Regions from separate parts of the Streptomyces sp. NPDC048507 genome, predicted to be linked through region 2. Evidence: riboswitches for the same ligand, from Rfam matches in the RefSeq annotation. Region 2 holds a riboswitch; each other region holds the start of a gene.
The links. A riboswitch is a leader RNA that binds a small molecule or an ion and turns the genes downstream of it on or off. The one in region 2 is predicted to bind thiamine pyrophosphate.
Positions count from the first base shown of each region.

Region 1: it holds a riboswitch for thiamine pyrophosphate, as region 2 does, so the genes downstream of both, ACGFXC_RS16400 (thiamine ABC transporter substrate binding subunit) here and thiC (phosphomethylpyrimidine synthase ThiC) in region 2, are expected to answer to the same signal.
Region 3: it holds a riboswitch for thiamine pyrophosphate, as region 2 does, so the genes downstream of both, thiO (glycine oxidase ThiO) here and thiC (phosphomethylpyrimidine synthase ThiC) in region 2, are expected to answer to the same signal.

Region 1 covers NZ_JBICWZ010000005.1:92,916-96,180, reverse strand. Annotated here, with positions in the region: gene ACGFXC_RS16410 (phosphatidate cytidylyltransferase) at 1-338, shown strand, start outside; gene rlmN (23S rRNA (adenine(2503)-C(2))-methyltransferase RlmN) at 507-1,622, shown strand; TPP riboswitch at 1,681-1,790, shown strand; gene ACGFXC_RS16400 (thiamine ABC transporter substrate binding subunit) at 1,876-2,976, shown strand; gene ACGFXC_RS16395 (ABC transporter permease) at 3,033-3,265, shown strand, end outside.
Region 2 covers NZ_JBICWZ010000004.1:186,230-189,494, forward strand. Annotated here, with positions in the region: gene thiC (phosphomethylpyrimidine synthase ThiC) at 80-1,867, opposite strand; TPP riboswitch at 1,862-2,006, opposite strand; gene ACGFXC_RS13840 (YibE/F family protein) at 2,079-3,265, shown strand, end outside.
Region 3 covers NZ_JBICWZ010000007.1:356,756-360,020, forward strand. Annotated here, with positions in the region: gene ACGFXC_RS21865 (Rv2175c family DNA-binding protein) at 1-98, opposite strand, end outside; gene ACGFXC_RS21870 (NAD(P)/FAD-dependent oxidoreductase) at 185-1,417, opposite strand; TPP riboswitch at 1,534-1,646, shown strand; gene thiO (glycine oxidase ThiO) at 1,644-2,831, shown strand; gene thiS (sulfur carrier protein ThiS) at 2,828-3,028, shown strand; gene ACGFXC_RS21885 (thiazole synthase) at 3,034-3,265, shown strand, end outside.

The sequences.
Region 1 (3,265 bases), on a different contig from region 2:
GCTTCGGCAAGACCAAGCTGGCGCCGCGCATCAGCCCCGGCAAGACCCGCGAGGGGCTCTTCGGGGCGGTGGCCTTCGCGATGGTGGCCGGCGCGCTGTGCATGGAGTTCCTGATCGACGGCGGTGCCTGGTGGCAGGGCCTGCTGCTGGGCCTGACGGTCGCGGTCAGCGCCACCCTGGGCGACCTGGGCGAGTCGATGATCAAGCGGGACCTCGGGATCAAGGACATGGGCACGCTGCTCCCGGGCCACGGCGGCATCATGGACCGGCTCGACTCGCTGCTGCCGACCGCCCCGGTGGTCTGGCTGCTGCTGGCGGCCTTCGTCGGCACCGGCTGACCCGTCCGGGTTATCCTGGAAAGCGCGCCACCGACACGTGGCGCGCTTTCCCGCTTCTGCGGGGATGGACCCGTGAGCTCTCCGGGCACCGGGCGTGCCATCACATCGACTCCGCTCGTGCGCGGAGGTCGCCCGCGCAGGGTTCGTCAGACTTGAGGAGTACCACCCATGGCCCCCCGTCCCGTCCCGGGAGAGCTCACCTTCGTCGCCCCTCGCGGGGCCAAGAAGCCGCCCCGCCACCTCGCCGACCTGACCCCGGCCGAGCGCCGGGAGGCGGTGGCCGCGATCGGCGAGAAGCCGTTCCGGGCCAAGCAGCTCTCCCAGCACTACTTCGCGCGCTACGCGCACGACCCGGCCGAGTGGACCGACATCCCCGCGGGCTCGCGCGAGAAGCTCCAGCAGGAGCTGCTGCCCGACCTGATGTCGGTGATCCGGCACATCTCGTGCGACGAGGACACCACCCGCAAGACCCTGTGGAAGCTGCACGACGGCACGCTCGTCGAGTCCGTGCTGATGCGCTACCCCGACCGGGTCACCATGTGCATCTCCTCGCAGGCCGGCTGCGGCATGAACTGCCCGTTCTGCGCCACGGGCCAGGCCGGTCTGGACCGCAACCTCTCCACCGCCGAGATCGTGCACCAGATCGTCGACGGCATGCGCGCCCTGCGCGACGGCGAGGTCCCCGGTGGCCCGGCGCGGCTTTCCAACATCGTCTTCATGGGCATGGGCGAGCCGCTCGCCAACTACAACCGCGTGGTCGGCGCCATCCGCCGGCTCACCGACCCGGAGCCCGACGGTCTGGGCCTGTCGCAGCGCGGCATCACCGTCTCGACCGTCGGCCTGGTCCCGGCCATGCTGCGGTTCGCCGACGAGGGCTTCAAGTGCCGCCTCGCCGTCTCGCTGCACGCCCCGGACGACGAGCTGCGCGACACCCTCGTCCCGGTGAACACCCGCTGGAACGTCCGCGAGGTCCTCGGCGCGGCCTGGGAGTACGCGGAGAAGTCCGGCCGCCGCATCTCCATCGAGTACGCGCTGATCCGTGACATCAACGACCAGGCGTGGCGCGGTGACCTGCTCGGCAGGCTGCTCAAGGGCAAGCGCGTGCACGTCAACCTGATCCCGCTGAACCCGACGCCGGGCTCGAAGTGGACCGCCTCGCGTCCCGAGGACGAGAAGGCCTTCGTCGAGGCCATCGCGCGGCACGGCGTACCCGTGACCGTACGGGACACCCGTGGCCAGGAGATCGACGGCGCGTGCGGCCAGCTGGCCGCCTCCGAGCGCTAGATTCCGGCCAGGAACGCTCACAATCGGCCACGGGGTACCCTGTGGCCGGACAACTTCATCATTCCGACAGGGGAGCGCCACAGCGCTGAGAGTGCGGTAACCGTCATCCGCAGACCCTCTGAACCTCGCCCCGGTCATTCGGGGTAGGAAGTTCGGTCATCACTCAAGCTGTTGCGCCCTGCCCGGCGTCCGCTCCCACAGAGCGCCGGGCAGGGCCGCGTCTTCTCCTGGACATCCCAGGAGGAATTCACCAGTGAGCACCACCAAGAAGATCGCGGGCGCCGCGCTCGCGGCCGCACTGGGCATCACCACGCTCAGCGCCTGCGGCGGCGGCGACGCCAAGGGCAAGCCGTCGGGCCCGGTCGACGCCCCGAAGGGCAAGACGGTCACCCTCGTCTCCCACGACTCCTTCAACGTGACCGACACGGTCCTCAAGGAGTTCGAGCAGCAGAGCGGCTACACCGTCAAGGTCCTGAAGTCCGGGGACGCCGGCGCCGCGCTGAACCAGGAGATCCTCACCAAGGGCTCCCCCCGCGGCGACGTCTTCTTCGGCGTCGACAACACGCTGCTCTCGCGCGCCCTCGACAACGGGATCTTCACCCCGTACCAGGCCAAGGGCCTCGACCAGGTCAAGCCGGAGTTCGTGCTCGACCAGCAGCACCGGGTCACCCCCGTCGACTCCGGCGACATCTGCGTCAACTACGACAAGCAGTACTTCGCCGACAAGAAGATCGCCCCGCCGCAGACCCTGGACGACCTGCTCAAGCCGGAGTACAAGAACCTGCTGGTCACCGAGAACGCCGCGACCTCCTCGCCCGGCCTCGGCTTCCTGCTCGCCTCCGTCGGAAAGTACGGGGACGACGGCTGGAAGGACTACTGGAGCAAGCTGAAGGCCAACGGCGTCGAGGTCGTCGACGGCTGGGAGCAGGCCTACAACGAGCGCTTCTCCGGCTCCGCGGGCGGCAAGAAGGCCAAGGGCGACCGGCCGCTGGTCGTCTCGTACGCCTCCAGCCCGCCGGTCGAGGTCCTCTACGGCGAGCCGCAGCCCGCCGAGGCGCCCACGGGCGTGGCCACCGGCACCTGCTTCCGCCAGGTCGAGTTCGCGGGCCTGCTCAAGGGCGCGAAGAACGAGGAGGGCGGCAAGGCCCTCGTCGACTTCCTGGTGAGCAAGAAGTTCCAGGAGGACATGCCGCTCCAGATGTTCGTGAACCCGGTGGTCAAGGACGCGAAGCTGCCGGAGGTGTTCACGAAGCACGGCGCGGTCGTCGAGAAGCCGGAAACGGTCGCTCCCGACGCCATCGCCAAGAACCGTGAGCAGTGGGTCAAGGCATGGTCAGCGCTCGTCGTGAAGTAGTGCGGCAGGACTCCCCGAAGGAGGGCGGGCGCGCCACGGCCGTCCGGCTGGCCCTGATGGCCGTGCCGCTCGCCTTCTTCGGGCTGTTCTTCGCCTATCCCGTCGCCGCGATCGTCGGGCGCGGGCTCAAGACGGACGCGGGCTGGCAGTTCGGCCGCGTCGGCGAGGTCCTGGCCCGTCCGGACATCGCCGGCGTGCTGTGGTTCACCACCTGGCAGGCCCTGGCCTCCACCGCGCTGACCCTGTTGCTCGCACTGCCCGGCGCGTACGTCTTCGCGCGGTTCGAGTT
Region 2 (3,265 bases):
TTCGGCGTTCCGGACACGTGCTGTTCCCGGCCGGCGGTGGTCCGCCGGCCGGGAACAGCACTCCCCCCGGTGTGTCCGGTCAGTCCGCCAGCGGCAGGTACACCCTGTTCCCGGCGGCGGCGAACTCGGCGGACTTCTCCGCCATGCCCGCCTGGATCTCGTCGGCCTTCAGGTCGCCGCCGTGCTCGCGGCGGATGTCCTGGGAGATCTTCATCGAGCAGAACTTCGGTCCGCACATGGAGCAGAAGTGCGCGGTCTTCGCGGGCTCGGCCGGCAGGGTCTCGTCGTGGAACTCACGGGCCGTGACCGGGTCGAGCGCCAGGTTGAACTGGTCCTCCCAGCGGAACTCGAACCGCGCGTCCGAAAGGGCGTCGTCCCAGTCCTGGGCGCCGGGGTGTCCCTTGGCCAGGTCGGCGGCGTGGGCGGCGATCTTGTAGGTGATCACACCGGTCTTGACGTCGTCCCGGTTCGGCAGGCCCAGGTGCTCCTTGGGCGTGACGTAGCAGAGCATCGCGGTGCCCCACCAGGCGATCATCGCGGCGCCGATGCCTGAGGTGATGTGGTCGTAGGCGGGCGCGACGTCGGTGGTCAGCGGGCCGAGCGTGTAGAACGGCGCCTCCTCGCAGATCTCCTGCTGGAGGTCGATGTTCTCCTTGATCTTGTGCATCGGGACGTGGCCCGGGCCCTCGATCATCGTCTGCACGTTGTGGCGCTTGGCGATCGTGTTCAGCTCGCCCAGCGTCTTCAGCTCCGCGAACTGCGCGGCGTCGTTGGCGTCCGCGATCGAGCCGGGGCGCAGGCCGTCACCGAGCGAGTAGGTGACGTCGTACGTCGCGAGGATGTCGCAGAGTTCCTCGAAGTTCGTGTAGAGGAAGTTCTCCTTGTGGTGCGCCAGGCACCAGGCGGCCATGATCGAGCCGCCGCGCGAGACGATGCCCGTCTTGCGGCGGGCGGTGAGCGGCACGTAGGGCAGCAGCACGCCGGCGTGGACCGTCATGTAGTCGACGCCCTGCTCGGCCTGCTCGATGACCGTGTCCTTGTAGATCTCCCAGGTCAGGTCCTCGGCCCGGCCGTCGACCTTCTCCAGCGCCTGGTACAGCGGCACGGTGCCGATCGGGACGGGGGAGTTGCGCAGCACCCACTCGCGGGTGGTGTGGATGTTGCGGCCGGTCGAGAGGTCCATGACCGTGTCGGCGCCCCACTTGGTGGCCCAGGTCATCTTGTCGACCTCCTCCTCGATGGAGGAGGTGACCGCGGAGTTGCCGATGTTGGCGTTGACCTTCACCAGGAACCTCTTGCCGATGATCATCGGCTCGATCTCCGGGTGGTTCACGTTCGCGGGAAGCACCGCGCGACCTGCGGCGATCTCCTCGCGGACGACCTCGGGGGAGACGTTCTCGCGGATCGCCACGTACTCCATCTCCGGGGTGATCTCGCCCCGGCGGGCGTACGCGAGCTGGGTGACGGCGGCGCCGCCGCGGCCCCGGCGGGGCAGGCGGGGGCGGCCCGGGAAGACCGCGTCGAGGTTCTTGAGGCCGCCGCGCGGCGAGGTGTGCTTGATGCCGTCGTCCTCGGGGCGCGCGGGACGGCCCGCGTACTCCTCGGTGTCACCGCGGCCGATGATCCAGTTCTCGCGCAGGGGCGCCAGGCCCCTGCGGACGTCGGTCTCGATCTGCGGGTCGGTGTACGGACCGGACGTGTCGTAGAGCGTGACGTCCTTGCCGTTGGTGAGGTGGACCTGGCGGACCGGCACCCGGATGTCCGGGCGGGAGCCCGCCAGGTATCCCTTGTGCCAGCCGGGCTGGCGCTCGGTCTGGCCGTCGGCGTCCTGGCTGGCGGCAGGCGTGCGTGCGTCCTGAATGGTCATGAGACCTGATCTCCCTACGCCGGCATTACCCGGTAACAGGTTCGGCGGTCGACGCAGCCTCTTCCCGTACGCATTCTCATGCGCGTACGGTGATCAGCGCCCTCTCAGCCCGGTGCTCCGAGCTCCCGCGTTGTGCAAAGGTGCCCCCACGCTAGCGTCATCTGTGGCGTGCTGAACAGTGGGCCCCCTCATCTCTTGCGATGATCTGCCGGTGACGTCCTCGCTGCAGCCCCCCACCGAGCCCACGGATCACCACGGCCACACCGGTCACGAACACGCGCCTCATGGACCCGCGGCCGGTGCCTCCCATGGTCACGCGCACGGCCACAGCCACGGCCACGGGCCGGCGGCGCCGGTCTCCAAGCACCTGCGCAAGGTCATCGCCGCCGTGCTGATCCCCTTCGCCGCCGCCGTCTTCATCGGCATGGCGGTGCTCTGGCCGGGCGGCGCCCCGGCGCACGAGCGGACCGGGGTGGGCTTCGACCGCCAGACCCAGCAGGGCACGGTCGTCGCCTTGGCGAAGGTCGACTGCAAATCGGTGAACGCCTCCCAGGTGCCGCCCACCGGCGACACCTCCACCCCCGAGGGGCGCGAGGCGCAGGCCGCGCAGTCCGGCGAGTGCAAGAAGGCGACCGTCGAGGTCGGCAGCGGGCCGGAGAAGGGCCGGGCCTTCTTCGAGATCGTCCAGCCGGGCGCGCCACGGCAGTTGGAGAAGGGCCAGGAGGTGGTGGTCGCCTACGCGCCGGACGCTCCGCGGGACCTCCAGTACTCCGTGATCGACGTGAACCGCAAGCTCCCCATGGCGCTGCTGGCCGCGATCTTCGCGGTGGCGGTCGTCGTGGTCGGGCGGATGCGCGGTCTGTTCGCGCTCATCGCGCTGGTGGTCAGCTTCGGGATCCTGACGCTGTTCATCCTCCCGGCGATCCTCCAGGGTTCGAACCCGCTGCTCGTGGCCGTCATCGGCGCCAGCGCGATCATGCTGATCGCCCTCTACATGTGCCACGGGCTGACGGCGAGGACCTCGGTCGCCGTCCTCGGCACCCTCGCCTCCCTGCTGCTGATCGGGCTGTTGGGCTCGCTGTTCATCGACTGGGCGTTCCTGAGCGGCAACACGGACGACAACACCGGTCTGATCCACGGCCTCTATCCGTCGATCGACATGAGCGGTTTGCTGCTCGCGGGTGTGATCATCGGTTCGCTCGGCGTCCTCGACGACGTGACCGTGACGCAGACCTCGGCCGTCTGGGAACTCCACCAGGCCGACCCGAAGATGGGCCCGCGGGCCCTGTACCGGGCCGCCATCCGGATCGGCCGCGACCACATCGCGTCGGTCGTCAACACCCTGGTGCTCGCGTACGCGGGTGCCGCACTGCCCCTGCTGCTGCTGTTCTCCATCGC
Region 3 (3,265 bases), on a different contig from region 2:
CGGACCCGGGTCACTTCGATGTCGAGCATCTCCGCGATGTCGGGGAGGTACAGCCAGGCGGGGACAAGGGCGTCGATCTTTGCGTCAATCTCGGTCACGGGCACAAGCCTGCCATCTCGCACTGACCACCGGTACCCGAGCGGCCCCGTCCGGGGTCCGCCGGGGCCGCGGGGGGGGGCTCGCGTCAGGCCGTCGCGGACTTCAGCGGGACGGCCGGGTCGGCGGCCCTGGCCGGGTCGACGGGGACGCCCGATTCGATGAGCCTGCGGCCCTGCGCCAGGTCGCGGGGGCGGCCCACGGCCAGGACGGCGACGAGCGCGTCCCCGCGCAGCCAGCACACCGACCAGGCGGCGCCGGCCGGGTCGCCGCGCCACAGCAGGGTGTCGGCGGCGCCGTGGTGGCCGGCGTACTGGACGAAGCGGCCGAACTGCTCGGACCAGAAGTAGGGCACGGGGTCGTAGGCCTGGACGGGCGCCCCGGCCAGGATGTTCGCCGCGACCGCCCGGGGGCCCTGGAGGGCGTTGTCCCAGTGGTGGACCAGCAGGCGGGCGCCGTAGCGGGCCGACGGGAAGGAGGCGCAGTCGCCGACCGCGTACACCCCGGGCAGGGAGGTGCGCAGGTGGGCGTCGGCGGTGAGGGAGCCGTCGGGGCCGCGCTCGATGCCCGAGCCGTCGAGCCAGGCCGTGGCGGGGCGGGCCCCGATGCCGACGACCACCGCCCCGGCGGGGAGTTCCCGGCCGTCGCCGAGCCGGACCGCGCCCTCCTCGACGGCGGCCACCCTGGCGCCGGTGATCAGGGTGGCACCGGCCTCGGCGTACCACCGGGCCATCGGGGCGGCGACCTCGGCGGGCAGGGCGCCGGCCAGGACCCGGTCGGCGGCCTCGACGACGGTGACGGCGCAGCCCGCCGCGCGGGCGGCGGTGGCGAACTCGGCGCCGATCCAGCCCGCGCCGACGACCACGAGGTCGTGGGCCGCCGCGAGGACGGGGCGCAGCCGGACGGCGTCGTCGAGGGTGCGCAGCAGGTGCACGCCCGGGACGCCGGCGGCGCCGGGCAGGGTCAGCGGCTCGGCGCCGGTGGCCAGCACGAGGACCTCGTACGGGACGGGCCCGGCCCCGGTGTCCAGCTCGCGCTCGGCGGCCCGTACGCCGGTGACCTCGACGCCCAGGCGCAGGTCGATGCGCAGTTCCCCGAAGTCCACGTCGAAGGCCACGTCGAAGGCGGAGTCCTCGGCCTTGCCGAGCAGCACCGCCTTGGACAGCGGGGGCCGGTCGTAGGGCTGGTGGGGTTCGGCGCCCAGGAGGGTCACGGGGCCGGTGAAGCCCTGTGCCCGCAGGGCCACCGCGGTCTGCACCCCGGCCATTCCGGCACCGACGATCACGACACCGGGCTTCGTCTGCTGCGTCTGCTCGCTCACGCGTCCAGCCTAATGAACTGACGGCCCATCAGGAACAGGGGGCGGGCGGCGCGGGCGGGGAGGCGGCGCGGGGAGGCAGCCTTACCCACCACCCCCGGCGGGGTTAGTCTGGCCACCGTACCTATCGCGGGAGTCCGGGCGCACCGGGCTGAGAGGGAGGCTGGACGGCCTCCGACCGTACGAACCTGATCCGGGTCATGCCGGCGAAGGGAGGGGCTGGACGCCCATGCACTCATCCGGAACATCCGGGGCATCCCGGACGGGAACCGACGTCCTCGTCATCGGGGGCGGCATCATCGGCCTGGTCACCGCCTGGCGGGCCGCCCGGCGCGGGCTGCGCGTCGCCCTGGCCGACCCCGCTCCCGGCGGCGGCGCCGCCCAGGTCGCGGCCGGCATGCTCGCCGCCGTCACCGAACTGCACTACGGCGAGGAGACCCTGCTCGGGCTCAACGTGGCCTCCGCCGCCCGCTACCCCGAGTTCGCGGCCGAACTGGCCGAAGCCAGCGGGGGCCTGGACATCGGCTACCGGGCCTGCGGCACCCTCGCCGTCGCCCTCGACTCCGACGACCGCCTCCACCTGCGGGAACTGCACGCCCTCCAGCGCCGCTGCGGGCTGGACTCGCAGTGGCTCACCGGCCGCGAGTGCCGCCGCCTGGAGCCCATGCTGGCCCCGGGCGTGCGCGGCGGGCTGCGCGTCGACGGTGACCACCAGGTGGACCCCCGCCGGCTCGCCGCCGCGCTGCTCGCCGCCTGCGAACGGGCCGGGGTCGCGGTGCACCGGGCGGCGGCGGCCCGGCTGCTGACCGGGGGCGACCGCGCGCTGGGCGCCGTACTTCAGGACGGTGCGGAGCTGCGCGCCGGCCAGACCGTCCTGGCGGCGGGATCGCTCAGCGGACGCCTGGCCGGGGTGCCCCCTGAGGTGGCGGTGCCGGTGCGGCCCGTGAAGGGGCAGGTGCTGCGGCTGTCGGTACCGGCCGCGTACGCGCCGTTCCTGTCCCGGACCGTACGGGCCGTCGTGCGCGGCAGCCACGTCTACCTGGTGCCGCGCGAGAACGGCGAACTGGTCGTCGGCGCCACCAGCGAGGAACTCGGCTGGGACACCACGGTCACCGCCGGCGGGGTGTACGAGCTCCTGCGCGACGCCCACGACCTGGTGCCCGGCATCACCGAACTCCCGCTGGTCGAGACCCGGGCCGGACTGCGCCCCGGCTCCCCCGACAACGCGCCCCTGCTGGGCCCGACCGAGCTGCCCGGGCTGCACCTGGCCACCGGGCACTACCGCAACGGGGTGCTGCTGACCCCCCTCACCGGCGACGTGATGGCGGAACTGCTGGCCACCGGCTCCGTGCCGGAGGCCGCCCGCCCCTTCACCCCACGCCGCTTCTCCACCACGCGTCAGGAGTCCTACGCATGACCATCTCCGTCAACGGCGAGCCGCGCGAGGTCGCGGCCGGCACCACCCTCGACGCCGTGGTCGCCACCCTGACCGCCGCCCCCTCCGGCGTGGCCGCCGCGCTCAACGAGACGGTCGTCCCCCGGGGGCGCTGGCCGCACACCCCGGTGGGCGAGGGCGACCGGGTCGAGGTCCTCACCGCGGTGCAGGGGGGCTGACGGCGATGGCGGACGACCTCTTCACCCTCGGCGGCAGGACCTTCACCTCCCGCCTGATCATGGGCACGGGCGGCGCCCCGAGCCTGGACGTGCTGGAACGCGCCCTGGTCGCCTCCGGCACCGAGCTGACCACCGTGGCCATGCGCCGCCTGGACCCGACGGTGCAGGGCTCGGTCCTGTCCGTCCTGGACCGGCTCGGCATCGCCGTCCTGCCGAACACGGCGGGCTGCTTCACCG